Regions from separate parts of the Rhizobium sp. X9 genome, predicted to be linked through region 1. Evidence: predicted binding sites of a transcription regulator. Region 1 holds the regulator's gene; the other holds the start of a gene.
What was found. Region 1 encodes LexA, which represses DNA repair genes until DNA is damaged. Its sites were predicted from a motif close to TGTTCNNNNTGTGTTCNG; they were not measured.
Positions count from the first base shown of each region.

Region 1 (15,672 bases):
GCCGAGAGAGCGCCGACCGTGCCGCACATGACGGCCATCGGATGCGCGTCGCGGCGATATCCGGTGAAGAAGCGGCTCATCTGTTCATGCACCATGGTGTGGCGCGTGACGCGGGTGTCGAAGTCCTTCTTCTGAGCCGCGGTCGGCAGTTCGCCGTAAAGCAGCAAATAGCAGGTTTCCAGGAAGTCGCCCTGTTCGGCGAGCTGCTCGATGGGGAAGCCACGATGCAGGAGAACGCCCTCGTCACCATCGATATAGGTGATCTTGGATTCGCAGGAGGCCGTCGACGTGAAACCCGGGTCATAAGTGAAAGAGCCCGTGTGCTTGTACAGCGTGGCGATATCGACGACGCTTGGTCCAATCGTGCCTTCCCTGACCGGGAGTTCGACCTGTTTTTCGCCAAGTGTCACTGTAGCGCTTTTTTCCGTCATACTGATCCTCCGAAAACATGCGGGTGGGGGCGTTGAGACACGCCCCGCGGTTAAGCGTCTACCGATTAGCTATATGATCCTTGCGCAGATGCCAAGCTATCCGAAGGTCAAATTGTGCATTGCGGCAAACGCAATCGGGTTGCTCCGGGCTTTCCCGGCGATAGCAATTCAATCTCGGTCAACGCACCGTTAAAGGAAAGGATTGCAATCCCTCGCGCCTGCCTGCAAACCTGTTTCCAGTGCGGCAAGGGGCGGCGCAGATTGCTTGGTCAAGGGGAAAAACAGCATTTCGGATATGCCGAAACGTTGCAGGGCGGCTTGCCCGGCACGCGCGATATTCTGTTTCCTCTTCGCCGGACAAGCGATGCCACGACATACGGTACGCCCGCCATCGTTCCTGCCCGAAATCTCAAACATACCGTCACGGAAAAAATAGCCGCATGGGTGGCTGAAGAGCGCGCTTTCGGCCACGATTTTCTTTTCATTCCCGTCTTTATCGGCTGTGGCGCTGTCCTGTGGTTTTCTCTCGATGCCGCGCCGTCGTCGCTGGTTCTGGCTTTCGCTTTTGTGCTTGTCGCAGGCCTGGCGCTCATCGTCAGATATACACCTGGCTTCATGTCGGTGGCCTGCAGCCTTTTCGCTTTTGTTTTGCTCGGCATGCTTCTGGCCGATTTTGAGACCCGGCGGGCGGGAACGGTGGTGCTGGACACGCCCGTCACCACCACCATCACCGGTACGGTTGCGCGCCGGGAGGTTGATGCGCGCGGCTCCTGGCGATATGTGGTTCGGCTGACGGCGACGGAAGCGCCGACATTGTCACGTCCGCCACAGACGATTTCGGTGCTTTCACGCGGCGGCGGGCAACCGGCGGCACTTGGCGCCACCATTCGCGGCAAGGTGCGCCTTTCGCCGCCATCCGGCCCGGCCTTGCCGGGACTGAACGACTTCGCCTTCGCCTCCTATTTCAAAGGAGTAGGGGCGACCGGTTTCTTCTACAAACCGCCACAAACGCTTCCGCCACTCGCGGGTGACGTCAAGGCCGAAACTGGCTGGCTCGAACGGGCCGATATGTGGCTTTACGGACTTCGCAGCGCGATTGCCGAGCGCATACGCTTAACCATCGGCGATGATGCCGGCGCCTTCGCCGCCTCCATCGTCACCGATGAGAGACAGGCAATATCGGCGGAGACGATGGAGGCGCTGCGGCTCTCCGGCCTTGCCCATATCGTTGCGATATCCGGGCTCAACATGGCGCTGGCGTCAGGCATTTTCTTCGTTGGCCTGAGATTGGCCTTCAGCCTGTTTCCGGGCTTTGCACAGCGCTGGCCGGTCAAGAAGATCGCGGCCTTTGCAGCACTGCTGATGACACTCGCCTATTACCTCATTTCCGGTTTTGCCGTCTCCGCCGAACGCGCATGGTTGATGATGTCGGTGATGCTGATCGCAGTTCTTTTCGACCAGCCGTCTCTCAGCCTGAGAAATGTTGCCCTTTCCGCTCTGGTCATTCTGGCTTTCTCGCCATCGGAAATCATGGGGCCGAGTTTCCAGATGTCATTTGCAGCCACCATAGCGCTTGTTTCTGCCTATGCCGCCTGGAGCCGCTGGCGCATTGATCGCGACCGTCTGTTCATCGGGCGCAAACCTGCATGGATGACGGTGGCGGGAACGGTGGGCGCGGTCATCGGCGGTGTTGTCACGACGTCCCTTATCGGCGGCCTTTCGACGGCGATCTATTCGGCTGAACATTTTCACCGTGTCACCACCTATGGACTTTTCGCCAATCTGGCTGCCATGCCGCTCATGTCTTTGATCGTCATGCCATTCGGCCTTCTCGCCATGCTGCTGATGCCCTTCGGGCTCGATGCGCCGTTCCTGAAGATAATGGGGTATGGTATGGCTCTCGTCATCGAGGTTGCCAATGAGGTGGCGTCGTGGGACGGCAGCGCGGCGACGGGCCGCCCGCATGGCTGGTTCATCGGTATTGCCTCGCTGGGTTTCCTGTTGCTGACTTTGTTGCGCAGCCGGCTGGCCCTTCTCGGTATCCCGGTTCTGCTTTTCGCTTTCGCCCTGTCGGCGGCAACAACCTCCCGCGATCCGCCGGATTTGCTGGTGCACGAGGACGGCGAGCTGGTGGCGATGGTGGAGGATGGCAAGGTCTTCACGACCAAAGCGCGGCCACCGGACTTTGTTTATGGCCAGTGGCAGAGAGCGCTGTTGCTGCCGGAAAAACCCGTGCCACCGGTCGTTCTGGCGGCGGAGGCAATCGTGAGCAATGCCGTCTTGGGCCCCAAAACGAAGCTGGCGCCTAAAGAGGTCGCGGCGGTGACAAGGGAGATGACCGTTGCACTGAGAGATGCCGAGACTGGTGTTTTTACCTGCAGGAAAGGCGTGTGGTGCGCAGCGCGCGCCGGCAGCGGCGAGTGGATCATCGTTCTGGAAGACGGCCGCTTTGCCGGAACAGCCTGCGATATCGCCGATATCGTTGTTGTTTCCCGCAGAACCTCTTTCTCACAGTGCCGTTCCGGCGCGCTCCTGCTCAATCGCAACATACTGCGACGTATCGGCTCGTTGGAAATAGACTTTGCCAATATGGACCAGGCAGGGGTGGTGGGGCGGCTGCGCGCCGCAATCTCCGGAACGGACAGGCCGTGGAGCGAACATCGTTATTACGACTGGAAAAGCGGCCGTTTTGATCACGAGGTGCCGGACGCCGTCAACAGGCTGCTGGCGGCGTCAGAATGAGCCGCCAGCTTGGTTCATCAGGCCTTGGCGCGCAGATCCTCGGTCAATTGGCCGATCCCGCCGATTTCCTCTTCATGCGCCGTGTCGCGCCAGGTCTCCTTCAAACCGGCCTCATACCATTCACGCATGGCGGGCAGGGCGAGCAGCCTTTCGTAATAGCTCTTCGCTGCGGGCGAAAGATCCGCGCCGTAGGTCTGGAACCGGAATGCGACCGGGCAGAAGAAGGCGTCGACCGCCGTGAATTTAGCGCCGGCGAGATATGGTCCGCCAAATTTCGCAAGGCCTTCGCTCCAGAGCGCATCGATGCGTTTGATATCGGCCGCAAGTCCGGCATCGCCACCTTTCGGCTTTACCCTTATGCCGACAGACATGGGGTAGAGATTACGCAGCGAGGAGAAGCCCGCATGCATCTCACTGGCCGCCGAGCGTGACCAGGCTCTTGCCTGCTTGTCGCTTGCCCAGACGCCCTGATGTCTTTCGGCAAGATATTCCGCAATCGAAAGCGTTTCCCATACCTTGAAGCCTTCATCGACGAGGCAGGGAACCTTGCCGGTTGGTGAAAACGAGGCAAAGGACACGCCTTCACCGAACGGAACCAGTTTTTCATCGAAGGCGATACCAAGCGTGCGCATCAACACCCACGGCCGCAACGACCAGGAAGAATAGTTCTTGTTGGCTACATAAAGATCGTACATGGCGTATCTCCCGGATATGACGCGCATTTCTACACCTGCCGGACGTCCACGGAATATCGAAAATAATCCATGGCTCCCATAAGCCGTATTGATGAATGGCAGGGCGCAGGCATGGACGGCAGCACCCCGTCAATATCACCACTTGGAGACGGCGGAAATTCGTCACGTGACGCGATGGCGAAAATTCAATCTTGCAAAAACTTTGGCAGAAGTTCTGGCGCTGATCGCGGTCAACGGCACATGCATCGCTTCGCTATATAGACGGAAATATCGGTATGAAAATTGGATCAGTTTCTAAAAGGCGTCGATCCTGAAGGTCGCAGAGTATCGCTTCCTACCGCAAAATCATGGCCTGCTCCGGACCAGCCTTCACACTTATGCAACAGACGTCACCTTCCGATGACGCCTGCTGAAAACTGAACCACGTCCGGTCCCTTATGATCAATGATAGCGGCGGATCAGCCCAACCAGCTTGCCCTGAATCTTAACCCGGTCCGGCCCGAAGATGCGGGTTTCATAGGCTGGGTTTGCTGCCTCCAGCGCGATGGATGCGCCCTTGCGGCGGAAGCGCTTCAGTGTTGCTTCCTCGTCATCCACCAGCGCCACGACGATATCGCCCGGATTGGCGGTGTTGCCGTTGCGGATGATGACGGTATCGCCGTCGAAAATGCCGGCCTCGATCATCGAATCGCCCTTGACCTCAAGCGCGTAATGTTCGCCGGTGCCCAACATGTCCACCGGCACGGCAACATCATGGGTGTTGTTCTGGATGGCGGAAATCGGCACGCCGGCGGCGATGCGGCCCATGACCGGCACGGTGACAGCCCCGCCGAAATCATTGGCAGGCGCCTTGGGGGCAGGGGCGGGTTCCGGCGCCTTCGGTTTGCCGAGACTGCCTTCGATGACGCTCGGCGAAAAGCCGCGCTGCGGCCTTGCTCCGGGCGTATAGGCCTCAGGCAGCTTGATGACTTCCAGCGCCCTCGCCCTATTAGGTAGCCGGCGAATAAATCCGCGCTCTTCGAGGGCGGTGATCAGCCGGTGGATGCCGGATTTCGAGGCAAGATCGAGTGCGTCCTTCATTTCATCGAAGGAGGGCGGCACGCCGGACTCTTTCATTCGTTCATGAATGAAGAGAAGCAATTCCTGCTGTTTGCGCGTGAGCATGAGGAAAACACCCTTGAGAATCGTAGTGGAAGTCGCGAAACAAATACAGAACGAACACTATATGTTCCATATGTGTTCTGCAATCCCCTAAAATTTCGTGAAGCAGCTATCTGTTGTTTTGATGATTTGCCTCATTGCCCGCATTTGTGCTTTTCTTCGGTCCGAACCATTGCGGCCTGGGACTGACTACGCCGCCAGCAGGAAAAAATAATGACGAAACCCGCAAGCGTCGATCATCTCGTTCTGCCCGTGCAGGCTCTCGGAATCGCTGAAAAGCGCGTTGGCGCTCTCGGTTTCACGGTTGCACCGGAGGCTCTTCATCCCTTCGGCACGCAGAACGCCTGTGTTTTTTTCGCTGACGGAACCTATCTGGAACCGCTCGCGATTTCTAATCCGGCTAAATATAATGCCTCGGTGGAGAAGGGGGATGTGTTCACCGGCAGGGATCAGGCCTTCCGGCAGCGTGATAGACAGGAGGGTTTTTCGGCGCTCGTGGCCCGAACCGATGATGCCTTTGGCGATCATGACAGGTTTGCGATCTCAGGCCTCTCGGCAGGCGATGTCTTCGAGTTTTCGCGGCCTCTCCGGATGCCGGACGGTTCGCAGGGTGAAGCGGCGTTTCGGCTTGCTTTTGCGGCGAGCGGATCGGCTGCGGATTTCTTTTTGTTCAGTTGCCAGCGGCTACAGGCCCTGCCGGGCGACCGCACGGCGCTGGAGCGTCATGCCAACGGGGTCTCTGGCCTCAGCGAAATAGTTCTGTTTTCCGGCGGCGATGCAAAGGCGGCGCGCCTGATCGAAACGGTGTTTGGCTGTGAAGGCACGATATCTCCGGATGGTGATATGGTTTTCGTGACCGGCAATGCGCACATCAGATTGACCGGAAAACCGGCTTTCGGCGGGCATGCCGTGAGTGCTTCGGATTGGAGCGACGGCGGATTGCGCGGCGCGGGCATCGTCTTTCTGTCACACGATCTTGCCGTGACAGAAGCGGTGCTTGCTGCTAATGGCGTGTCCTGCGCAAAAGCGGGCGGCCGCCTGGTGGTGCCCGCGGCACCCGGTCAGGGCGTAACATTCGCCTTCGAGGAAAAATGATGAGCGTTACGAACAATCTCAAAGTCACCGCCGGCGATGGCGCCAGCAAGGTTTTCTTCTCCAATTCTGAGCGGTTTTCGCTGATTGCCGGCCCCTGCCAGATGGAAAGCCGGGACCATGCCTTCATGATCGCCGGTGTCCTGAAGGAGCTTTGCGACAAGCTGGGAATAGGGCTTGTCTACAAATCCTCTTTCGACAAGGCGAACCGCACCTCGCTTTCCGGCAAACGCGGCATCGGCCTTGAGAGCGCGATGCAGGTTTTCGCCGATCTCAAGAAGGAATTCGGCTTTCCGGTTCTGACCGACATTCACACCGAAGAGCAATGCGCCATCGTGTCCGAAGTGGTGGACGTGCTGCAGATCCCGGCCTTTCTCAGCCGCCAGACCGATCTTCTCGTCGCCGCCGCCAGGACCGGCCGCGTCATCAACGTCAAGAAGGGCCAGTTCCTGGCGCCCTGGGACATGAAGAACGTGCTTGCCAAGCTCAATGAGAGCGGCAATCCGAATGTACTCCTGTGCGAGCGCGGTGCGTCCTTCGGATACAACACGCTGGTTTCCGACATGCGCTCGCTGCCGATCATGGCATCGCTTGGCGCGCCGGTCGTGTTTGACGCGACCCACTCGGTGCAGCAGCCGGGCGGGCAGGGTGGCTCGACGGGCGGCCAGCGCGAATTCGTCGAGACTTTGGCGCGGGCGGCCGTTGCGGTCGGCGTGGCCGGCCTCTTCATCGAGACCCATGAGGACCCGGACAATGCACCGTCCGACGGCCCCAACATGGTCCACCTGAAGGACATGCCGAAACTGCTGGAAAAGCTTCTGGCTTTCGACGCCATCACGAAAGGCTGAGGGCTGGCCGCTGCGGTGAGCGCCGTTTGAGCCAATCGATTTTAATGGCGGGCGGGCCGTTTCCGCCGTCCGCCGTCATTGTAATTTCTTCGCCATCGTCTAAGACAGGCGACGGAAAATATCTGTTCCATTCCCAAGGGAGAGACCATGACTGCCATTACCGATATCATCGCGCGCGAAATCCTCGACAGCCGCGGCAATCCGACCGTTGAAGTCGACGTTTATCTCGAAGACGGCTCCATGGGCCGCGCTGCCGTTCCGTCCGGCGCCTCCACCGGCGCGCATGAGGCGGTTGAGCTGCGCGATGGCGGCAAGCGTTATCTCGGCAAGGGCGTGGAAAAAGCGGTTGAAGCCGTCAATACCGAAATCTTCGACGCCATCGGCGGTTTCGATGCCGAAAACCAGATCCAGATCGACCAGACGATGATTGCGCTTGACGGTACGCCGAACAAGTCACGCATCGGCGCCAACGCTATCCTCGGCGTGTCGCTCGCTGTTGCCAAGGCTGCCGCTGAAGCCTCCGGCCTGCCGCTTTACCGTTATGTCGGCGGCCCCAACGCACATCTTCTGCCGGTTCCGATGATGAACATCATCAATGGCGGCGCGCATGCCGACAACCCGATCGACTTCCAGGAATTCATGATCCTGCCGGTCGGCGCAGAAAACATCCGCGAAGCCGTGCGCATGGGTTCGGAAGTCTTCCATACGCTGAAGAAAGAACTGGCCGCGCAGGGCCATAACACCAATGTCGGCGACGAGGGCGGTTTCGCACCGGGTCTCGAAAGCGCGCCGGCAGCACTCGATTTCATCATGAAGTCGATCGAAAAGGCCGGTTACCGCCCGGGCGACGACATGTTCATCGGTCTCGACTGTGCCGCAACCGAATTCTTCAAGAACGGCAACTACGTTTATGAAGGCGAAGGCAAGACCCGTTCGCCGATCGAGCAGGCCGAATATCTGGCCGAACTCGTCGCCAAGTATCCGATCATCTCCGTCGAAGACGGCATGGCTGAAGACGACTGGGATGGCTGGAAGGCTCTGACCGATCTCGTTGGCAACAAGTGCCAGCTCGTCGGCGACGATCTCTTCGTCACCAATTCCGCACGCCTTCGCGACGGCATCAAGATGGGCGTTGCCAACTCCATTCTCGTCAAGGTCAACCAGATCGGTTCGCTCTCCGAGACGCTGGATGCGGTTGAGACGGCGCATAAGGCCGGTTACACCGCCGTCATGTCGCACCGCTCGGGTGAGACGGAAGATTCTACCATCGCCGATCTCGCAGTCGCTACCAACTGCGGTCAGATCAAGACCGGCTCGCTTGCCCGTTCGGACCGGCTCGCAAAGTACAACCAGCTGATCCGCATCGAAGAAATGCTGGGCCCGCAGGCGGCTTACGCCGGCCGTTCGATCCTGCGCGGTTAATTCCGGCAGTATTGGTTGTGATGCGGCCCGCCGCCTTGGCGGGCTCATTCAGGGGCGAGCGGTAGCATCCGCATTCCGTCACCCCGGACCCGATCCGGGGTCCAGCGCGATCAAGTCCTTGATCGCGAAAGACTCTCCCCGCAGCGCAGACGCGCTGTGGCTGGATACCGGATCAAGTCCGGCATGACGAGGGTTCTTTTGACGTCGCTGCCATTCTTAGCCCGCCCTCCGGCGGGCTTTTTTGCGCCTATTAGCCAAAGACAATTTAAGGTCAACGGATAGTTAAACAATCAGCCTTAATCTCGAGACTCAAAGGTTATGCGTTTTAAGGCTTCTCTCCGGCATGTGGACCAGACATCATAAAAAGAGACGATTCGGCCGTTTGATCGTTCCGGCCATCACGATCGCTTTTCTTTCCTATTTCGGCTATCATTCCATCCATGGCGACTTCGGCCTTCAGGCGACGGAGCGGCTGGAGCGGCAGCGTATCACCCGTACTGCAGAGCTTGCCAAGCTGACGCAGGCCCGTGTTGCGCTGGAGCGGCAGGTGGAATTGCTGAGCGACGGCTCGCTGGAACGGGACATGATCGATGAGATTTCCCGTTACCAGTTGAATATGTCCCGCACGGACGAAATCGTCATCATGAACACCTATTTCTAATTAACCGAAATCAAGTTAATTAATCTTTTGTGATTTATTCACAGCATCTTAGCGTGAATATGTGCCATGCGTTTAAAGCATTGCTGCATGGCATTTTCTTGCATATGGTACGCGCCACTCTATCCATTCAAACGGCAACTCAGGGAGGGATGAATGGCGCCGCGAAAAACCGCGTCCGTATCCGGCCGAAAGACAACGGCAAAGGCTTCAACCGAATTCACCGGTAAGAACAGCCCGGACTTTTCGAAGGAAGAAGAGCTTCACGCCTACCGTGAAATGCTTTTGATCCGCCGTTTCGAGGAAAAGGCCGGCCAGCTTTACGGCATGGGCTTCATCGGTGGTTTCTGTCACCTCTACATCGGTCAGGAAGCTGTCGTTGTCGGCATGCAGATGTCGCAGAAGGAAGGCGATCAGGTCATCACCGCTTACCGCGACCACGGCCACATGCTGGCGCTCGGCATGAGCGCGCGTGGCGTCATGGCCGAGTTGACCGGACGCAAGGGCGGCCTGTCGAAAGGCAAGGGCGGCTCGATGCACATGTTCTCCAAGGAGAAGCATTTCTACGGCGGCCACGGCATCGTCGGTGCGCAGGTTTCGCTCGGAACCGGTCTCGCTTTCGCCAACCGCTATCGCGGTAACGACAATGTCTCCGTGACCTATTTCGGTGACGGCGCCGCCAACCAGGGTCAGGTCTACGAGAGCTTCAACATGGCCGCTCTCTGGAAGCTGCCGATCATCTATATCGTTGAAAACAACCGCTACGCCATGGGCACGTCGACCGCCCGCGCCACCGCCCAGTCGAACTATTCGCTGCGCGGCCAGTCCTTCGGCATCCCCGGCATTCAGGTGGATGGCATGGACGTGCGCGCCGTCAAGGCCGCCGCCGATCAGGCGCTGGAACATTGCCGCTCCGGCAAGGGTCCGATCATTCTGGAAATGCTGACCTACCGTTACCGTGGTCACTCCATGTCCGATCCGGCGAAATACCGTTCGAAAGACGAAGTGCAGAAGATGCGCTCCGAACATGACCCGATCGAGCAGGTCAAGGCACGGCTTCTGGAGCAGGGCTGGGCAAGCGAGGATGAACTCAAGGCCATCGACAAGGATGTCCGTGATATCGTCGCCGACAGCGCAGACTTCGCCCAGAACGACCCAGAGCCGGATGTATCCGAGCTCTACACCGACATTCTGCTCTGATCGGGAAAGGGAAACCCATGCCAGTAGAAATTCTTATGCCCGCCCTTTCCCCGACCATGGAGGAAGGCACGCTTTCCAAATGGCTTAAAAAGGAAGGCGACAAGGTCACCTCCGGCGACGTGATCGCCGAGATCGAGACCGACAAGGCGACCATGGAAGTGGAAGCCGTGGATGAAGGCGTCATCGGCAAGCTGCTGATCGATGCCGGCACCGAAGGCGTCAAGGTCAACACGGCTATTGCCGTGCTTCTCCAGGACGGCGAAAGCGCCGACGACATTTCTTCTTCCGCCAAGAAAGAAGAGCCGAAGGCTGAAGCTGCAAATTCCGATTCGGATGCGGCTGGCGGCAAGACCCGCGAAGCAACCGAGGAGCCGAGCGCTGCCAAGGAAGCCGCAAAGGTTCCGGCAGCACCCAAGATTGAAGTCGCTGCCGATCCGGACATTCCGGCAGGCACGGAAATGGTGATGACGACCGTGCGTGAAGCGCTGCGCGACGCCATGGCCGAAGAAATGCGCGCCGACGAAAAAGTTTTCGTCATGGGTGAAGAAGTCGCCGAATATCAGGGCGCCTACAAGATCACCCAAGGCCTGCTGCAGGAATTCGGCGAGCGTCGCGTCATCGATACCCCGATCACCGAGCACGGTTTTGCCGGTATCGGCGTCGGTGCAGCGATGACGGGCCTGCGGCCCATCGTCGAATTTATGACTTTCAACTTCGCCATGCAGGCGATCGACCAGATCGTCAACTCGGCGGCGAAGACGCTTTACATGTCGGGTGGCCAGATGGGTGCACCGATGGTGTTCCGCGGCCCCTCGGGTGCTGCCGCTCGCGTTGGCGCTCAGCATTCGCAATGTTACGCCGCCTGGTACAGCCATATTCCGGGTCTCAAGGTCGTCATGCCTTACACGGCAGCGGACGCCAAGGGTCTCCTGAAGGCAGCCATCCGCGATCCGAACCCGGTCATCTTCCTGGAAAATGAAATTCTCTACGGCCAGAGCTTCGAAGTTCCGAAGCTCGATGATTTCGTGCTGCCGATCGGCAAGGCGCGCATTCATCGCAAGGGCAAGGATGCGACCATCGTGTCCTTCGGCATCGGCATGACCTACGCGATCAAGGCGGTTGCGGAACTCGAAAAGCTCGGCATCGACGTCGAACTGATCGATCTGCGCACCATCCGCCCGATGGATCTGCCCACCGTCATCGAATCGGTCAAGAAGACCGGTCGTCTGGTCACGGTCGAGGAAGGTTTCCCGCAGTCATCGGTCGGTGACTTCATCGCCAACCAGGTCATGCGCGCCGCTTTCGATTATCTCGATGCGCCGATCCTGACGATCGCCGGCAAGGATGTTCCGATGCCTTACGCGGCAAACCTCGAAAAGCTGGCTCTGCCGAACGTCGATGAAGTCGTTCAGGCCGTCAAAACCGTCTGCTACAAGTAAGGGGAGGCGTTTCGATGCCGATAAACATCACCATGCCTGCCCTTTCTCCGACGATGGAAGAGGGCAATCTGGCCAAGTGGCTGGTCAAGGAAGGCGACAAGGTCGCACCCGGTGACGTGATCGCCGAGATCGAGACCGACAAGGCGACCATGGAAGTGGAAGCCGTTGACGAAGGCACGGTCGCCAAGCTGGTTGTTCCGGCAGGCACCGAAGCGGTCAAGGTCAACGCCCTGATCGCCATCCTCGCCGCCGATGGCGAGGATGTGGCCGAGGCGGCAAAGGGCGGCGCTGCCGCTCCCGCCGAGGCCGAGGCTCCGAAGCAGGAAGCTGCAAAGGCCGAATCGCCGAAGGAAGAATCTGCCCCGGCCAAGGCTGAAAAGCCCGTGGCTGATCAGGCTGCCGCATCGTCCACACCGGCTCCGGTCGCAGAGTCCGGCGAGCGCATCTTCGCTTCGCCGCTGGCCCGCCGTCTTGCCAAGGAAGCCGGTCTCGACCTCTCGGCCGTTTCCGGTTCCGGCCCGCATGGCCGTATCGTCAAGACCGACGTGGAAAAGGCCGTCGCTTCCGGCGGTGCGAAGGCCGCACCGTCTGCTGCTGCATCCGCAGGCGCACCGGCTCCGGCCCTCGCCAAGGGCCAGTCGGACGAAGCCGTTCTCAAGCTGTTCGAACAGGGTTCTTACGAGCTGGTGCCGCATGACGGCATGCGCAAGGTCATCGCCAAGCGTCTGGTCGAATCCAAGCAGACGGTTCCGCATTTCTACGTTTCGGTGGATTGCGAACTCGATACGCTTCTGGCGCTGCGCGCCCAGCTCAACGCCGCCGCTCCCGAAAAGGACGGCAAGCCCGCCTACAAGCTTTCGGTCAACGACATGGTCATCAAGGCGCTGGCTCTCGCGCTGCGCGATGTGCCTGATGCCAACGTCTCCTGGACGGAAAGCAACATGGTCAAGCACAAGCATTCGGATGTCGGCGTTGCCGTTTCCATTCCGGGTGGCCTGATCACGCCGATCATCCGCAAGGCGGAAGAGAAGTCGCTCTCCACCATCTCCAACGAGATGAAGGACTACGGCAAGCGCGCCAAGGAGCGCAAGCTGAAGCCCGAGGAGTATCAGGGCGGCACGACGGCCGTGTCCAACATGGGCATGATGGGCGTCAAGAGCTTCTCCGCCGTCATCAACCCGCCGCACGCCACCATTCTGGCAGTCGGCGCGGGCGAAGAGCGTGCTGTCGTGAAGAACGGCGAGATCAAGATCGCCAATGTCATGACGGTTACGCTCTCTACCGACCACCGTTGCGTCGATGGCGCGCTCGGAGCCGAGCTGATCGGCGCCTTCAAACGCTACATTGAAAACCCGATGGGCATGCTGGTTTGATCGGAGAGTGAGATGGTGAAGTCGGTCCTCTGCTTTGGCGATTCCCTGACATGGGGATCTGATGCGGAAACGGGTGGCCGGCACAGCCATGACGATCTTTGGCCGAGCGTCTTGCAAAAGGCGCTCGGTCCCGACGTGCACGTGATCCACGAAGGTCTTGGTGGCCGTACTACCGCCTATGACGATCTGACGGCCGATTGTGATCGCAATGGCGCAAGGCTTCTGCCGACGCTGCTGCACAGCCATGCGCCGCTTGATCTCGTCATCATCATGCTCGGCACCAACGACATGAAACCGTCGATCCACGGATCGGCCATTGTCGCCATGAAGGGTATCGAGCGATTGGTGAAACTCACGCGCAATCACGTCTGGCAAGTCGCTGACTGGGAAGCGCCGGATGTTCTGATCGTCGCGCCGCCGCAGCTTTGCGAAACGGCAAACCCCGTGATGGGGGCGATCTATCGCGATGCGATCGATGAATCGGCCATGCTGGCTTCGGTTTACCGGGACCTTGCCGACGACCTCGATTGCGGATTTTTCGACGCCGGGTCGGTTGCCCGCACGACGCCGGTGGACGGCGTTCATCTCGATGCTGAAAACACGCGGGCCATCGGCCGCGGGCTGGAGCCCGTCGTTCGCATGATGCTCGGACTTTGACAACAATTCTCGTTTCGGAACGGCATGCCGTGACCCGATAAGACAAGGCAGGACACCTATGGCTCAATCTTATGACGTCATCATCATCGGTTCGGGACCGGGCGGTTATATTGCCGCGATCCGTGCAGCCCAGCTCGGCATGAAGGTTGCCGTGGTCGAGCGCGAGCATCTGGCCGGCATCTGCTCCAACTGGGGCTGCATTCCCACCAAGGCCCTGCTGCGCACCGCCGATGTGATGCACACCGCCACCCATGCCAAGGATTACGGCCTGACGCTCGAAGGCTCGATCAAGCCTGACGTGAAGGCGATCGTCGCGCGTTCGCGCGGCATTGCCGCGCGCATGAACAACGGCGTCGGCTTTTTGTTCAAGAAGAACAAGGTCGATATCATCTGGGGTCAAGCGAAAATTACCAAGCCGGGCGAAATCGTCGTCGGCAAGTCCACCAAGCCGGTGGTTCAGCCGCAGGGTCCCGTGCCGAAGAACACGCTGGGCGAGGGCACCTATACCGCCAAGCACATCATCGTCGCCACAGGCGCCCGCCCGCGCGCTCTGCCCGGCATCGAGCCCGATGGCAAGCTGATCTGGACCTATTTCGAGGCGATGAAGCCGGAAGAACTGCCGAAGTCGCTGCTCGTCATGGGTTCGGGCGCGATCGGCATCGAGTTCGCCAGCTTCTACCGCACCATGGGCGTCGACGTTACCGTCGTCGAGATCATGAGCCAGGTGATGCCGGTCGAGGATGCGGAAATTTCCACCTTCGCCAAGAAGCAGCTCGAAAAGCAGGGCATGAAAATCCACCTCGAAACCAAGGTTTCCAAGGTGGAGAAGGGTGCGAACTCCATCACCGCGACGCTCGAGAAGAAGGACGGTTCTTCCGAGAAGATCACCGCTGACCGCATGATTTCGGCCGTCGGCGTCGTCGCCAATATCGAAGGTATCGGCCTCGAGGCAGCGGGCGTGAAGACGGATCGCGGTTTCATCGTCATCGACGGTTACGGCAAGACCAACGTACCTGGTATCTATGCCATCGGCGATGTTGCCGGCCCGCCGCTGCTTGCCCACAAGGCCGAACATGAGGCCGTCATCTGCGTCGAAAAGATCGCCGGTCTGCCGAATGTCCACCCGATGGACAAGCTCAAGATTCCCGGCTGCACCTATTGCAACCCGCAGGTCGCCTCGGTTGGTCTCACCGAAGCCAAGGCGAAGGAACAGGGCCGCGACATCCGCGTCGGCCGCTTCTCCTTTGCGGCGAACGGCAAGGCCGTGGCGCTCGGCGAAGATCAGGGCATGGTCAAGACCATTTTCGACAAGAAGACGGGTGAGTTGCTCGGCGCTCATATGGTCGGTGCGGAAGTCACCGAACTCATTCAGGGCTTCGTTGTTGCGATGAACCTCGAGACCACTGAAGAAGACCTGATGCATACGATCTTCCCGCATCCGACCATTTCGGAATCGATGAAGGAAAGCGTGCTCGACGCCTATGGGCGTGTTCTGAACGCATAAGTGCTCCGTGATACCCGGCATTGTTTAACCATGCCGGGTGTCCCATATGTCTCGATGCAGGCTCCTTAAATGGGGCTGGTTCTTTCAGGGAGCGTGGGAATGGAAAGTGTAGGCTGGATTGCAGCGATCATCATCGGCGGTCTCGCCGGCTGGCTTGCGGGCAAGCTCATGGATATGCGCTTCGGCATTTTCATGAACATCATCCTCGGCATCGTCGGTTCGGTGGTTGCGGTTGCGATGCTTCGAACCTTCGATGTTTTCGTGCAGGACAGCAGGCTCGGCTATTTCGTCACGTCGTTCATCGGCGCCAGCCTTTTGCTGTTTCTGGCGAAGCTGGTACGGCGCTGAAAGGCTTCGTGACCGGAAGGGGCTTACGCTTTTTCTGGAATTGTTCTAAAGCATCGGACCAACAGATGTTTAGGTCGCCAGGGGCGATGGAAGCAGGTTTTT
Region 1 covers NZ_CP071311.1:1,152,316-1,167,987, forward strand. Annotated here, with positions in the region: gene gltA (citrate synthase) at 1-431, opposite strand, end outside; gene JZY08_RS05605 (ComEC/Rec2 family competence protein) at 693-3,173, shown strand; gene JZY08_RS05610 (glutathione S-transferase family protein) at 3,191-3,868, opposite strand; gene lexA (transcriptional repressor LexA) at 4,310-5,032, opposite strand; gene JZY08_RS05620 (VOC family protein) at 5,243-6,124, shown strand; gene kdsA (3-deoxy-8-phosphooctulonate synthase) at 6,124-6,969, shown strand; gene eno (phosphopyruvate hydratase) at 7,117-8,391, shown strand; gene JZY08_RS05635 (septum formation initiator family protein) at 8,735-9,052, shown strand; gene pdhA (pyruvate dehydrogenase (acetyl-transferring) E1 component subunit alpha) at 9,206-10,249, shown strand; gene JZY08_RS05645 (pyruvate dehydrogenase complex E1 component subunit beta) at 10,267-11,688, shown strand; gene JZY08_RS05650 (pyruvate dehydrogenase complex dihydrolipoamide acetyltransferase) at 11,703-13,061, shown strand; gene JZY08_RS05655 (SGNH/GDSL hydrolase family protein) at 13,074-13,718, shown strand; gene lpdA (dihydrolipoyl dehydrogenase) at 13,777-15,222, shown strand; gene JZY08_RS05665 (GlsB/YeaQ/YmgE family stress response membrane protein) at 15,322-15,570, shown strand.

Region 2 (15,672 bases), 860 kb from region 1:
CAAGGCGATTTCCGACTCGAAGTCGCTTCGCCGCGCAACGCTGATGCAGAAGGTGCCCTACTACACCACGATGGCCGGTGCGGAAGCTGCAGCCCTTGCCATCAAGGCCCTGAAGGCCGGCAATCTGGAAGTGAAGCCGCTGCAGAGCTACTTCCAGTAAGCTGATCGCAAGAGAACAAAACAAACGCCGCAGGTCATTCAAATGCCTGCGGCGTTTTGGTTTTGCGTAATGGGGCTGCAATCCCGGTCCGTTAGCAAAAAGACATCATCCTTCAGCGAGACCCATGATGTCCTTATCCATTGCCGACAAACCGCCCTCAGCCATTGGCAGCCATGGCGATGTGCGCGAAATCACCGGCGCCGTGCTGCCGCGGCCAGACACCACCGTGATCTCGGACCTGCTGATCATGCCAATGGGCGACGGGAACGCTCCGTCGGTGGTCAACATCGCTCGGCGGAGTTGAGCGATGGCAGGGCGTCCCCCGGGACCGGAGCGGGTGGCCTTTCCGCTGCGGATCGAACCCGCTCTATTGAACAGGATCAGGCACGCGGCGAGCGATGAATTGCGCAGTATCAACGCGCTGATCGAGATTCTGCTGAAAGAAGCCCTCTGCCAGCGCGCCACGGCGAATGAAGTGAACGATCCGCCAACCCGACCTGACGGAGCTGCCAGCGGCTGAGGAGACGCCGGTGTATGCGATGCGCCGCTGCAGCTTGTGCTAGGCCGCGAGCGCCTCGCGAACGCAATTGCGCCCCTCGGTCTTTGCCCGATAAAGCGCGCGATCCGCCATCTCCGCCAATGTCTGGAGATCGCAGCGCATTTCGCCGGTGGTTGCGACGCCGATGCTGATGGTCACGCCCACACGCAAACCACCGCAATCGACGTCGGTTACAGACACCGCATCGCGAATGCGTTCGCCGATCATGCAGGCCTTCTGGACGCCCGCACCGGGCAGGAAGATGATGAATTCCTCGCCGCCATAACGCGCCAGCACATCGCCGCCGCGAATGCTGCCGCCAATGCGCTTTGCCACTTCCTGAAGAACGCTGTCGCCGACGGCGTGTCCGAAGCGATCGTTGATCGACTTGAAGTGATCGACGTCGAGCAACATGGCCGCATCGGTGGGATCGGGCACCGCCGGCATGGCCTGGAAGAAGAAGCGGCGGTTCTTCACGCCCGTCAGCGGATCGGTGTTGGCGAGAACCAGCAATTTCCGCTCGGACCGCTCAGCCACCAGCATCATCACGAACAGGGCGATCGCGAAGTTCAACATGATGATGAAGAAAAACGCATCGACCAGATTGATGGTGGCGTAATCGGGGAAAAGCACGCTCTTCACCACCGACAGCGAAATCAGGCCCGAAACACCGGTGATCGCACCAAGCGCCAGACGGGACAGGAGCGGCTCCTTGCGCCACCTTGCGAAAAGCCCGCCCGCCCCGGCAAGATAGGCCAGAGCGGCACAACCGTTGAACAGGGCCGCACGATATGTGTTGTTGTCAGCCACCTGCTGCGCAAGGACAATCGCCAGCAGGGCAATGAGGCCGACGACAAATATGGTCCTCCTGCCGGCAGAGCGTCCGTTACTCAGGATTTTAAGGCCGAGCCAGATCAGTGCATAACCCAAAATACCGAAGATGATGCTGCCGAGTTGCCACAAGGCCGGCGACATGATGCCCCACTCACCGTAACCGGCGAGCGTGGAGCCGATCGCCATGGCTGCAAAACCCGCAGCAAGCGCCGTCGGACCGCGCAAACCGCGGTTTGTGATCTTCAGATATATAAAACTCAGCATCCCAACAATGTAAGAACACTTTTGCATCAGTATCACTGTTGCAAGATCCAGTTCGCCAAGCATCATACGCCCACACAATAAATAAATAGAACGGATGCAATTATAGTATTAAGTATAAAATTTCAATAAAAATAACCAATAAACAAAAAGTAAATTACATTCACGCAAATTAAAATGATCATCTATAATAATATACGAACATACAAAATAATCTATTCAAATAACCTTATAAACTCAATTTCTTTCCTGAAATTCTGCATTTCCGCATCCTTTTGCTGTGAATCGGGAAGGCGAAGAAGATAGGATGGGTGCACCGTGACAAAGAGCGTCCGCTCCTCCTGCATCGGTATCGGGCGGCCCCGGACATCAGAGACCTTTTCCTTGCCGCCGGTCAGCGCGTAAAGCGCCGTGGCGCCCATGGCAACGATGAGCTTCGGTCGCACCAGCGCAATTTCCTGGTTAAGCCACCAGCGACATTGCTGCACTTCGCCCGCATCCGGCCGCTGGTGAATGCGCCGTTTGCCGCGGGCCTCATATTTGAAGTGTTTGACGGCATTGGTGACATAAAGCTTTTTGCGGTCAATGCCGGTTTCAGCCAGCGTCCGGTTGAACAGCTGGCCGGCGGGACCGACGAAAGGTTGTCCGGCCAGATCCTCGTGATCCCCCGGCTGTTCGCCGACGATCATGACCTTCGCATTCTCCGGCCCCTGACCGAAGACCGTCTGCGTTGCCTTGCAATGCAAGGCGCACCGCGTGCATTGGCCAGCCTCCCGCGCCAGAGAGGCGAGCGTGCCGTCCGGCACCGGTTGCGGCTCTTCCCGCGCAGAGGCTGCGGCCTGCAGGCGGTGGTGAAACGGTTGCGGCTGGCTTGCCGCCTTTGCCGCCATTTCCAGCACCCGCGCCTCGGCCCCCAGAACGAGACCCGGAATAAGGTCGGCTTCGGGCAGGTTCTTCCAGTATTTCTTCGGCATCTCCGCCGTCATCGCCTTTATCTTAAGACGCGCCGGATTGAATATGTTGGCATAATAGGTCCGCCAGAGCTCGTCCGTCTCATCCGTCAGTTCAGGCTTCGGCGCCGCCTGCCGCGATGTCTTCAGCACGTGTCCGTCCCACTGCGCGGAGCCGTTCGGTGTGGCGATCAGCCAGTCCATATCTGTAAACCGGCGCTGGAAAAACGGCGCTGTGCGCTCGACGATGAAGTGATCCGGCTCAAACCATGCGACGAAGCGCCGCCGCCCGCCCTGCCCCTGCGGCAAGGGTATTTCCTTGAAGCGAACGAAGGCCGTCATCTTGTGACAATCGCGGCGAACGGATTTTTCAAGCCGCCGGGCTTCGGAAACATCCGCATCGGACTTGAACTGCAAGAGCGCACGATCCCGCTTCAGCCGCCACAGCAGCCGGTAAAGCAGTGCGAAACGGCCTGGATCACTGTGACAGATAATGGCTTGCGCCAAAGCCACGAAAGAGGCCGGAACGGAAACCTGCGCGCCCCCTGCACCGGACACGGGCAACGGCTCTCCGGCAAAATCGAGAAACCCGGCCCCCTCATCCCGCAGCCGCCAGTCAATCGCTTCCGGCGGCACATCCGCAGCGAGCGCGGCACGTGCCGCATCACGCCACTCGCTGAAATCACCCCGCCCTTCCAGAACCGGACCATACATCACAACAGCGATAATTGTTCGGGCTGCGGGGCAAACATCGCCCGCAGATCCGGGCGCTCGGTCAGTTTGACCGGCGTCCAGCCTTCGGCAACAATGAAGGCCTTCACCTTTTTCAGCGAGACACCGAAGCGGGCGATATCCTCCAGCCGCAACCGCCGAAACCGGCGCGATGACAGGACTGAAGCGACCGTCTTGGTGCCGAAGCCGGGCACGCGCAGCAACATTTCGCGATCCGCCGCATTGACGTCCATCGGAAAACGGTCGCGATTTTTGAGCGCCCAGGCAAGCTTCGGGTCGATATCGAGATCCAGCATGCCGTCTCCGCCGATCGCGGTTATTTCACCAATGTCGAAGCCGTAAAAACGATAGAGCCAGTCCGCCTGATAAAGCCTGTGCTCGCGCATCAAGGGCGGCTTGATAAGCGGCAGGTTTTTGGAGGAATCCGGAATGGGGCTGAACGCCGAATAATAGACACGCCGCAAACCATAGCTTCCATAAAGCCGGGCGCTGGTGGAAAGAATGGTGCTGTCATCAGCCCCATCCGCCCCCACGATCATCTGCGTACTCTGTCCGGCAGGCGCAAAGCGTTTGGTCTTTCGGGTCCTGACAGTCGGTTCTCCCGCCTCCTCGATCTTCAAGCGGATATCGGCCATCGAGCGGCGAATATTGGCGGGTTGCTTTTCCGGCGCAAAACGGCTGACGCCGCTATCGGTCGGCAATTCGATGTTGATCGACAGCCGGTCGGCGTAAAGCCCCGCTTCCTCAATCAGCTTTGGCGATGCTTCCGGAATGGATTTCAGATGAATATAGCCGCGAAAACCATGCGTGACACGCAGTTCCCGCGCCACCCGCACCATCTCTTCCATTGTGTGATCAGACGAGCGGATGATGCCGGAGGAGAGAAACAGCCCTTCGATATAATTGCGCCGGTAGAACTCCAGCGTCAGCCACACCACCTCCTCGGCGGTAAACCGCGCCCGCTCGACATTGCTGGAGGAACGGTTGATGCAATAGGCGCAATCATAGATGCAGAAATTGGTGAGCAGTATCTTCAAGAGCGAAATGCAGCGCCCATCCGGTGCATAGGCATGGCAGATGCCGGACCCCTCTGTGGACCCAAGTCCGCCTGATGCGGCAGAGCTGCGTTTCGTCGTGCCGCTGGAGGCACAGGACGCATCGTATTTGGCCGCATCGGAGAGAATGGCCAGCCGTTGCCTGATTGACTTCTTCATGGCAATGTTCACTATATGTTCTATTGAAAAATGTCAATCTTATCGGTTAAAGCCCTGAATGAATGGAGAAATATGCCCGTCTCAAATTTGCTGGCATTTCGCTGTCGTCTTCTGATATAGTCGGCTCAGTTCTGATTTTGGCATGGTTCCGGAGTTCCTCTCCGGAACCTGTTTCTTTTTGTGTCTGCAAGTAAAGCGACCGGAATGCGAAGGATAAAAAAATGGTAGAAAAAGTACCGATGACTCAGGGTGGATTCGTCAAGCTGCAGGAGGAGCTGCGCTTTCGCCAGCAGGAGGAACGTCCCCGTATCATCGAGGCGATTGCCGAAGCGCGCGCCCATGGCGACCTTTCGGAAAACGCCGAATACCACGCTGCCAAGGAAGCTCAGAGCCATAATGAAGGCCGCATCACCGAGCTCGAAGACCTGACCGCGCGCGCGGAAGTCATCGACCTTTCCAAGATGTCCGGTTCCAAGATCAAGTTCGGCGCCACGGTAAAGCTGATCGATGAGGATAGCGACGAGGAAAAGACCTACCAGATCGTCGGCGACCAGGAGGCCGATGTGAAGGCAGGCCGCATTTCCATTTCCTCACCCATCGCCCGTGCCCTCATCGGCAAGGAAGTTGGCGACAGCATCGAAGTCAACGCGCCGGGCGGCGCAAAGGGCTATGAAATTCTCGCGGTACAGTGGGGCTGATTGCCCTGACATGCGGTGCGCCCTTGCGGGCGCATTGCTTTCTGACGTGTTGAATTTCCAAATCACGCTCCAGCCGTAAAGACGGAAGCCCATCTTGCCCCATGCCAGTCTGAAAGATGTGCAGGTGCTTGCGCCGAACTTCAAGCGCAGGCTTTCCGGCGTCACCTCCACCATCGTGCAGCTTATTCCGGTGCAGAACCGGCTGGGCCAGAAGGTGGCGGTCATCGGGCCCGGCCTGCCGCAGCACCTGCCACATGTGCGCTTCGGTGATCTGTGGCAACTCTGGCAAAACGGCCCTCTGGGCACCCCCCGCATCTGGCACGCCCGTCGCAATCTTGAAATGTTGCCCGGCATTCTCATGCGTGACGTGCTGCGCATGAAGATCAAGCTGCTGTTTACTTCGGCAGCACAGAGGCGGCATTCCGCCTATACCCGCTTTCTGATTTCGAAGATGGATGCGGTTGTCGCGACAAACGGCCGCTCCGGCTCGTTTCTGCAGGTTCCCCATCGCGTCGTCATGCATGGCGTCGACACCGACCTGTTTCATCCGGCAACCGGCCCCGAGGATACGATCGCTTCGACCGGGCTGCCGGGGCAATATCTGATCGGCTGCTTCGGCCGAGTACGCCACCAGAAGGGCACTGACCTCTTCGTGCGGGCCATGATCGAGCTTTTGCCCGACTATCCCGAATGGACAGCAGTCGTTTCGGGCCGCGTGACAGCGGAGCACAAGGCTTTCGCCGACAAGCTCATCGCCGATGTTGCGGCGGCCGGCCTTTCGGACCGGATCGTGTTTCAGGGCGAAGTCGACGACATCAAGCCGTGGTATCGGCGGTTGACGCTTTATGTGGCACCGTCGCGCAACGAGGGTTTCGGATTGACGCCGCTTGAAGCCATGGCGTCCGAAACCGCCGTCGTTGCCAGCAATGCCGGCGCATACGAGGAAATGATCGTTCAAGGCGAGACCGGCGCGGTCGTCGAAGCCGGTGACTACACGTCCCTGCGGGATGCGATAAAGACCTATCTTGCCAATCCGGCTCTGGCCAAAAGCCACGCAAATGCCGGACTTGTGCATGTGCGCAGCACTTTTCCCCTGGAGAAAGAGGCGACAAGCCTTGGCGAAGTCTACGAAGCGCTGCGGCGCGGATAAAACGCCGTGCGCGCTTTTGAGCGCCACGATACCTAACAAAATTCCATATGCAGGCATCTCCCTCCTTCCGTCATTCCGGCCTTGAGCCGGAATCCAGCCGACGCGCGTCTGCGCGGCGGAGAGAGTCTTTTCAGCCCGAGGACTTGGGCTGGCTGGATTCCGGCTCAAGGCCGGAATGACGGAAGGGTCAGATTTCCACGAGGCCGACGCGCTTGACCTGGCGGATGGTGAGCATGGTGCGCACTGTATCGACATTCTCGTCGGCCGTCAGAACCTCGATCACAAAATCCTGGAACTCGGTCAGGTTTCTCGCAACGCAATGCAGCAGGAAATCGCTTTCGCCTGATACCATCCAGGCCTGACGCACCAGCGACCACCCGGCTGTCGCCGCCGCAAACGCCTTCAGATTGCTGTCCGACTGGCGCTTGAGGCCGACCATGCAGAAGGCTACGAGATCAAAACCGAGCTTCGGCGCGTTCAACATGGCGTGATAACCCTCGATCACGCCGGCTTCTTCCAGCTTGCGGACGCGCCTGAGGCACGGCGGAGCCGAAATTCCGACCCTTTCGGCCAGCTCCACATTGGTCATACGCCCGTCGCGCTGCAATTCGCGCAGGATTTTCAGATCGATGGCATCGAGTTCGACGCTGGTCACGTAGACGTTCCTCGTTAAGCTGGGGAACTTCCTTGTACTATTCGGCGCAGGATTCGCAACAATATGCCGCCGGCCGGTCACAAAATTGCGCGCGCATCCACAACTGCCTTGTTGGTAACGCAAGGCTGCCCTTGAATAAAGACACTAGACAACCTTAAATACCGGGCAATGAAGGGGTTGTGGCCTGTCCGCCGTCTTGCGGCTGGAAGGCCTGGTGCCGAAAGGCACCGTTACGTAAAGTCCCCGCTGTTGAAAGGAATGTTTCCATGTCTGCCCGCCATACGAAGGTATTGATCATAGGCTCTGGTCCCGCCGGTTATACCGCGGCGATCTACGCGGCCCGCGCAATGCTGAAACCCGTGCTGATCGCCGGCATGGAACAGGGCGGCCAGCTGATGATCACCACCGATGTCGAAAATTACCCCGGTTTCGCCGATCCCATCCAGGGTCCGTGGCTGATGGACCAGATGCTGAAGCAGGCGACCCATGTGGGCGCGGAAATCGTCAGTGACCTCGTCACCGAAGTTGAGACCGATGTACGGCCTTTCGTGGTCAAGACCGATTCCGGTGAGGTCTGGACTGCCGACACGCTGATCATCGCCACTGGCGCCAAGGCGAAATGGCTCGGCATCGAGAGCGAACAACATTTCCAGGGCTTCGGCGTTTCGGCCTGCGCTACCTGCGACGGTTTCTTCTATCGCAACAAGGATGTGATCGTGGTCGGCGGTGGAAACTCCGCCGTGGAGGAAGCGCTCTATCTCGCCCATATCGCCAAGTCCGTGACCGTCGTGCACCGCCGCGACAGCTTCCGCTCGGAGAAGATCCTCCAGGAACGGCTTTTCGCCAAGGAAAACGTCAAGATCCTCTGGAACACGGAAATCGCCGAAATCACCGGCGCTCCGGCCAAGCCGCCGATGCCGCCCTCCGTCTCGGGTGTGCGGCTGCGTGACACCAAGACCGGTGTGATCAGCGATACGCCCATCGACGGCGTCTTTATCGCCATCGGCCATGCTCCGGCTGTCGAACTGTTCAAGGGCAAGGTGAAGCTGAAAGACAACGGCTACATGTGGACCGCCCCCGATTCCACGGCAACCGACGTGGAAGGCATCTTCGCGGCCGGCGACGTCACCGACGACATTTACCGTCAGGCGATCACCGCCGCCGGCATGGGCTGCATGGCCGCCCTGGAGGCCGAACGTTATCTCACCGCGCAACAACCGCTCGCGGTCGCAGCGGAATAACCGAAAGGCAGGATAGGCATGGCAATGCCATTGGACTGGGATAAACTGCGCATTTTTCATGCCGCAGCCGAAGCGGGGTCTTTTACCCACGCTGCCGACAAGCTGCATTTGTCCCAGTCGGCCATCAGCCGCCAGGTCAGCGCGCTGGAACAGGATGTCGGTGTGAAGCTGTTTCACCGCCACGCCAGAGGTCTCATCCTCACCGAGCAGGGCGAACTGCTGTATCGCACCGCCCATGACGTGCTGCTGAAGCTCGAAACCGTCAAGATGCAACTGACGGAGACGACGGAGAAGCCGAGCGGCAAGCTGCGCGTAACGACGACCGTTGGTCTCGGCCAGGGCTGGCTCACGGATAAGGTGCAGGAATTCCTGCAACTCTATCCGGAAATGTCGATCCAGCTCATCCTCGACAACGAGGAGCTGGACGTGAACATGCGGCACGCCGATTGCGCCATCCGCCTGCGCCAGCCGCAACAGTCGGACCTCATCCAGCGCAAGCTGTTCACGGTGCACATGCACGTCTATGCCGCACCGTCCTACATCAACCGCCATGGCGAGCCGCAGTCGATCGAGGATCTGGACAACCACCGCATCATCTCTTTCGGTGAACCCGCGCCCAACTATCTGCTGGATGTCAACTGGCTGGAAAATGCCGGACGTTCCTCCGACAATACGCGCACGCCGCATCTGCAGATCAACAGCCAGACGTCGATCAAACGCGCCTGCCTGCTGGGAATCGGTATCGCCTGTTTGCCGGATTACATCGTCGGGCGCGATCCGGGATTGATTCAGTTGTCCCTCGCCGCAGATATTCCCTCGTTCGATACCTACTTCTGTTACCCGGACGAGATGAAAAACGCAGCGAAACTGAAAGCCTTCAGGGACTTCGTCGTGGCAAAAGCACGAAACTGGAATTTCTGACGTTTAAATAGGCCAACGCCACAAAACATCATACTAATTCATGGAGTTGGCCTGTCTGGCGCAGCCATGCGCCGGGCGCGCTCCACGCCAGCTTTGCACAGAAAATATACCGGAAATATGCAGACCTGCGCGGTGCGCATGCCTGACCTGCACAAAAAAGAGTTGTTTCGTGCACAAAAAAGCACCATATCGCACTCAGCTGATGCACACGGTGGCTTTTCCTCCCAGTTCCACCGCATCAGCTGTTCCCCTCTGGAGGTTTTTGACCTTCACACTTAAAGGGCCCTGGATCTATCCGGCGGCCCTCTTTTTTTACCCGCAAGAATTTTCCCCAATTTGGCGAAATATCGCATGATGCAACCTTGTTTTGCATTATTGCTACTCCCATATTTCAATCAGCTGTCACGCTTGCCTATGCACGCGACAGCTGTTCCCCTCTGGAGGTTTTGACCTTCAAACTTGTCAGGCCGCGGAGAAATCCAGCGGCCTTCTTTTTTGGAAGCCGCAAGGCGGCGACAGACCGGCCTTCACGGATACGTGAATTGTATATCGAAAAACATCGATATACATATCGATCACACCAGATATTAGAGAAGCGTAGATGAACCCGGAGGAAATCCTCAAAGCCCTTTCCCACCCTGCAAGGCTGAAGTTCCTTGAATGGCTGAAGTGTCCGGAAAATCACTTCTGCCAGGATCATCCGCTCAGCATGGGTGTATGCGCCAACCAGTTTCAGATCAGCGGCCTGTCGCAATCGACCGTGTCGTCGCATCTGGCGGTTCTGCAGGCGGCTGGCCTGATAAGGTCGAAGAAAGTTGGGCAATGGGTGTTTTTCGAACGTAACGAGGAAACCATCGACGCCTTCCGCAATTATCTGCAAGCCAATCTTTGAGCCTCCCAAGCTTCAAGACCTGGGCATCGAACCGAAAACTGTCATTCGGTTTTCTAAAGGTTCGATGCCCGCACCAAATAGAGAGCGCGTCCCCCGCGCAATTCGTCAACCGACAAGAAAGTGAAGTCGCATGACAAGTCTTTTCGAACCGGCACAGGCCGGCGATATCGCACTCGCCAACCGTATCGTCATGGCTCCCCTTACCCGCAACCGTTCGCCGGGGGCAATTCCCAACAACCTCAACGCCACCTATTACGAGCAGCGTGCAACGGCCGGGCTGATCGTTACGGAAGGCACGCCGATTTCCCAGCAGGGTCAGGGCTATGCGGATGTTCCGGGCCTCTACAAGCAGGAAGCGGTCGAAGGCTGGAAAAAGATCACGGAAGGTGTCCATTCGGCAGGTGGTAAGATCGTCGCGCAGATATGGCACGTGGGGCGCATTTCCCACACGTCGCTCCAGCCGCATGGCGGCCAGCCTGTCGCCCCTTCGGCCATCCCCGCCAAATCGAAGACCTATATCATCAATGATGACGGCACCGGCGCCTTTGCGGAAACCTCCGAGCCGCGTGCACTGACCATCGACGATATCGGCCTTATCCTTGAAGATTACCGCACCGGCGCGCGCGCAGCACTTGAGGCCGGTTTTGACGGCGTCGAAATCCATGCCGCCAACGGTTATCTGATCGAGCAGTTCCTGAAATCCAGCACCAACCAGCGCACCGACGAATATGGCGGTTCGATCGAAAATCGCGCCCGTTTCCTGCTCGAAGTCGTCGACGCGGTAGCGGAAGAGATTGGCGCTGGCCGCACCGGCATCCGCCTTTCTCCCGTCACCCCGGCCAACGACATTTTCGAGGCCGATCCGCAGCCGCTTTATAACTATGTGGCGGAAGAGCTTGGCAAGCGGGGCCTCGCCTTCATCCATGTCGTTGAAGGTGCAACCGGTGGTCCCCGCGACTTCAAGCAGGGCGACAAACCCTTCGATTACGCCGCATTCAAGGGTGCCTATCGCAATGCCGGCGGCAAGGGCCTCTGGATCGCCAACAACGGCTACGACCGCCAGAGCGCCATCGAGGCGGTGGAAAGCGGCAGGGTCGATGCCGTGGCCTTCGGCAAGGCCTTTATTGCCAATCCGGATCTCGTGCGCCGTCTGAAGGATGATGCGCCACTGAACGAGCCTAACCAGCCGACCTTCTATGGTGGCGGGGCTGAAGGCTATACCGACTATCCGGCTCTTGGCTGATAATCATCGACAAATCCAAAACGCCGCACTGTTTCAAAGCAGTGCGGCGTTTGCCGTTTCAGGACAGGCTGCGCGCCTGCCGCGCGGCAAAATCAGAAAACGCCCCCATGACGAAGGCGTTGGCCACATGCAGCGCCTGCAGCAGGCCATTTCCGGTTTCCCGCCCGATGCTCATCAGTGCCACCTGGAGGCAGTAGAGAGCCAGCAGCGCGACCGCACGGGCAAGGTTCGGCCGCACCTCGTCGTAACGCAGGGCAAGGACCACCAGCGACATGATGGGAATGGCGATCAACATGCCAAGCCCCTTGTGCAGCGAAATCAGCGATCCGTCATAATAGATCGACAGTCCGGCCAGCAGCACCTGCGCAAAAATCAGCACCGGCACGATCGTCGAAATCACGGCGAATAGCCGGCGCCGAGCGGACATCCCGTTCACTGCGGTCGCCATCACACCCTGCCCCCGGCATCGACCGGATGGTGAAGGCCCGCCGCTTTCGGCGCCTCTTCAAGGCAGCCGAGGCTCGCCAATGTCGTGGATACCGCTATATCGATGGGTGTTTTCGGTTCCGTTCCGAGAAAATCCGTAAGCTTACGGTTGCTCATCCGGATCGGCATCTGCCAGAGATATTGCATTTCCAGCACCTCCCGGAACAGGGGAACGAAGGGCGCCGCCAGCTTTATGCCCAACCAGGATAGTCGCCGCCGCTTGACCGGATGGCCAACGGCCCGTTCGATCGCACCGGTCAATTGCATCCCGTCGAAATCCCAGAAACCCTCCATGTGATAGACCGCAAAGGTCGAAAGCTCGTCTGCCCGGTCAAGCAACCGCCCGATCGTCTCGGCCACATCAGGCAGATAGGCCCATTGATGCCCGGCATGGGGCGCTGCGGGATTCTGGACGCTGCGAACCGGCTTGCCCGGCCGCACCAGCATCTGCGAAAACCAGTTGTTTTTCGCGTCCGGGCCGAAAAAATCACCCGCGCGGACGATCAGAACGGGAATGCCGCGCATTGACGCCATTTTCAGCCGCCGCTCCATTTCGACACGTAAGGTGCCCTTGCGGGTAAACGGCTTTTGCGGGCTGTCTTCCGTCAGAAGCGGAAAGGCGTCCGGACCGAAATTATAGACGCTGCCCGGAAATACGATCCTCGCACCGCTGGCCTCGGCGGCGGCAATGGTATTGTCGAGCATTGGCAGCACCTGCCTGTCCCAGTTGCGATATCCGGGAGGATTGACCGCATGGACGATAAGCTTCGCGTCCTTTGCGGCCCCCACCACGTCCTGCCTGTTCATGGCATCGCCAGTCACGCGCTCCACACCGTCCGCCGCAGCAGTCTGTGCCGGCTGACGTGTCATCGCCCTCACCCGCCAGCCGCGCTGCAGCAGCATCTTCGAAATCTGGCTGCCGACACCGCCATTCGCCCCGACGATCAGGGCCAGTGGCGTGGCATTCTCAGCCGCATTTGCCTGGTTTTCATATATCATCGCCGTACTCCTTGTTATGGGCTGGAGTATCGTCCCGTTCCGCGGTATACGAAATTATCGAAATCAGTGGAGCGGCTATACAAAATATTATGACCAGAAGCCGTGACATCAGCTGGGATTTCTATCGCACCTTCCTCAGCGTGCTAAGCGACGGTTCACTTTCCGCCGCCGCCCGCGAACTCGGCATCACCCAGCCGACGGCGGGACGCCATATCGGCGCGCTGGAAGAGGCTGTCGGCTTTCCGCTCTTCATCCGCTCGCCGCACGGCCTGATGCCCACCGAGGCGGCCCTTGCTCTCCGGCCCTATGCGGAAAATCTGGCCGCGACGACCGCAGCGCTCATGCGCGCGGCCTCGGGTGAGGTCGGCAAGATCGAAGGCACCGTGCGTATCAGCGCATCGGATATTATCGGTGTGGAAATGCTGCCGCCGATCATCGCAGCCATGCAGGAAGTTCATCCGCGTCTTGAAATCGAGCTTTCGCTCTCCGATACGCTGGAAGACCTTTTACGGCGTGAGGCCGATATAGCCATTCGTATGACCGAACCGCAGCAGGATGCGATCGTCATGCGCTACATCGGCAATTTTCGCCTGGGATTTCATGCGACGCGCGATTATCTGGCAAAAGCCGGCGCCCCGGAAAGCATGGAAGACCTCAACCACCACCGAATGGTCGGTTTCGACCGCAAGACGCCCTTTATCCGGGCGGCTATTCAGCGGATGCGTTCGCTCGATCCGGAAATACCTGATATTGAAGAGATTTCCTTCGAAATCCGCGCCGACAGCAATCTCGCCCAGCTTGCCATGATCCGCGCCAGCGCAGGCATTGGCGTCTGTCAGATCGGTCTGGCACGCAAGGACCCACGTCTCGTCCAGGTCCTTCCGAAAATCGACATTCCACTGCACACCTGGGTCGCGATGCACGAAAATCTCAAGACCTCGCCGCGATGCCGTGCCGTGTTCAGCGCCCTTGTCGATGGCCTCAAGGCCCATCTCAAGGAAACCGATCCGGGCGCTCCGCCGCAACGGCGCTAGCACCGTTCCACGCATCAAAACGGTCTGGCGGGGGGTGAAGTCTTGTCGACCACTTCTGCTTCCGGCCGGTCGCCGCCCTGGCTGTATTCCTCATGCCAGTGGCCACGCTCGTCCTGATAGCTGATTTCCTCGTCATCGCCCCCCACCTGCTGCTCGGCAGCGACGATGCGCGCCGCCTCGACGGCATCGGCATAAGAAGGGAAGGTTTCTGAATAAGCGCCATTCATGCGGTAGGCGAAGCCTCCGTCATGCTCAACGATTTCATAGACCACTTTGGTCATGCATGTTCCTCCTGTTTTGGTAGGTGACATGGCAACCACAACCGCGTTTCAAGCATTGCATCCGACGGGGACACCACGGCATGAGCAGCATGTCCTGCAACACCACTATCCTACCAAAAGCACTCAAGCGCAAATCCTGCTTGATCTGAAAGACGATACGTCACAGCCTGGGACTGGCACGGGGAAGGGAAATCGATGGCGGGTTCTATTCTGAAACAGGAGCGCATGCTGCTCCTGGCAATACCGGCGGCGATCGTCGCCTATATGGCCGAACATGCAATATTCGAGGCCGGCAAAACGGCGTCTCTCATTGCTGCGATCGCCCTGATCGGGATGATCATTCTGGTGTCGATGCGGGTTGCCCATCACGCCGAAATCCTTGCCGCCAAGGTCGGCGATCCCTATGGCACCATGATCCTGACGTTGTCGGCGGTGGCGGTGGAGGTGCTGATCCTCGCCATCATCATGAGCGAATCCAGCTCGCCGACCCTTGTGCGCGACACGATCTATTCCGCCGTGATGATCGACATCAACGGCATTCTGGGCCTCGCCGCCCTGCTCGGGGGCCTGCGCCACGGCGAGCAGCCCTATAATGACGATTCCGGCAAGACCTACGGCGTCATGATCCTGACTGCCATGGGTATTTCGATGATCGTGCCGGAGTTCATTCCCGACGAAAGCTGGCATGTCTATTCCGCCTTCACCATCGTCGCCATGATCGCGCTTTATGCACTGTTCCTGAAAATGCAGGTCGGCCCGCACAGCTATTTCTTCAGCTACGCCTATCCCCGCAAGGCGCACCCGACCGGCCAACCGTCCGACAGCCATGCGGATGAGGAGGAAGAAGGCAGCGTCTCCCTCTCCATCGGCCTCATCATCGCCGGCGTGGTGCTGATCGGTGTTCTGGCGGAATTCATGGCGGCCTTCTTGAGCCAGAGCCTCGAAGGCACGAGCGCGCCACCGGCATTGATGGCGGTTGTGGTAGCGACAATCTCCGCCTCACCGGAAATCCTGACCGCACTCCGCTCCGCATTGCGCAACCGCATGCAGGCCGTCGTCAATATCGCCATGGGCGCGTCACTGTCGACGGTCATCCTCACCGTCCCGGTCATGGAAGGCATCGCGCTTTACACCGGCCAACCCTTCATCATGGCGATGACGCCGGTTCAGACCGTCATGGTCTTCATCACCCTCATCGCCGCCGCCATCAATCTCAATGACGGCGAAACCAACGCGATCGAGGGAATGACCCATTTCATCCTCTTCGCCACCTTCATCATGCTGCTGTTTCTTGGGCTTTAGAGTCTGATCACCGGTCGATATGCGAGCAGCAAAGGCATCGAAAAATATCAGCCGCGAAGCTTTGACGTTTTCGACTGGCCA
Region 2 covers NZ_CP071311.1:2,012,743-2,028,414, forward strand. Annotated here, with positions in the region: gene carB (carbamoyl-phosphate synthase large subunit) at 1-160, shown strand, start outside; gene JZY08_RS09870 (hypothetical protein) at 285-464, shown strand; gene JZY08_RS09875 (hypothetical protein) at 468-680, shown strand; gene JZY08_RS09880 (GGDEF domain-containing protein) at 720-1,859, opposite strand; gene JZY08_RS09885 (UdgX family uracil-DNA binding protein) at 2,009-3,457, opposite strand; gene JZY08_RS09890 (putative DNA modification/repair radical SAM protein) at 3,457-4,689, opposite strand; gene greA (transcription elongation factor GreA) at 4,911-5,387, shown strand; gene JZY08_RS09900 (glycosyltransferase family 4 protein) at 5,482-6,537, shown strand; gene JZY08_RS09905 (Lrp/AsnC family transcriptional regulator) at 6,725-7,192, opposite strand; gene trxB (thioredoxin-disulfide reductase) at 7,459-8,433, shown strand; gene JZY08_RS09915 (LysR family transcriptional regulator VtlR) at 8,458-9,354, shown strand; gene JZY08_RS09920 (helix-turn-helix transcriptional regulator) at 9,956-10,246, shown strand; gene JZY08_RS09925 (alkene reductase) at 10,377-11,489, shown strand; gene JZY08_RS09930 (DUF6220 domain-containing protein) at 11,548-11,937, opposite strand; gene JZY08_RS09935 (NAD(P)H-binding protein) at 11,937-12,974, opposite strand; gene JZY08_RS09940 (LysR family transcriptional regulator) at 13,064-14,008, shown strand; gene JZY08_RS09945 (DUF2188 domain-containing protein) at 14,023-14,289, opposite strand; gene JZY08_RS09950 (calcium:proton antiporter) at 14,485-15,591, shown strand.
Region 2: JZY08_RS09890 (putative DNA modification/repair radical SAM protein) is a predicted target of LexA. The motif match lies at 4,695-4,712, and genes of this name have one in related genera.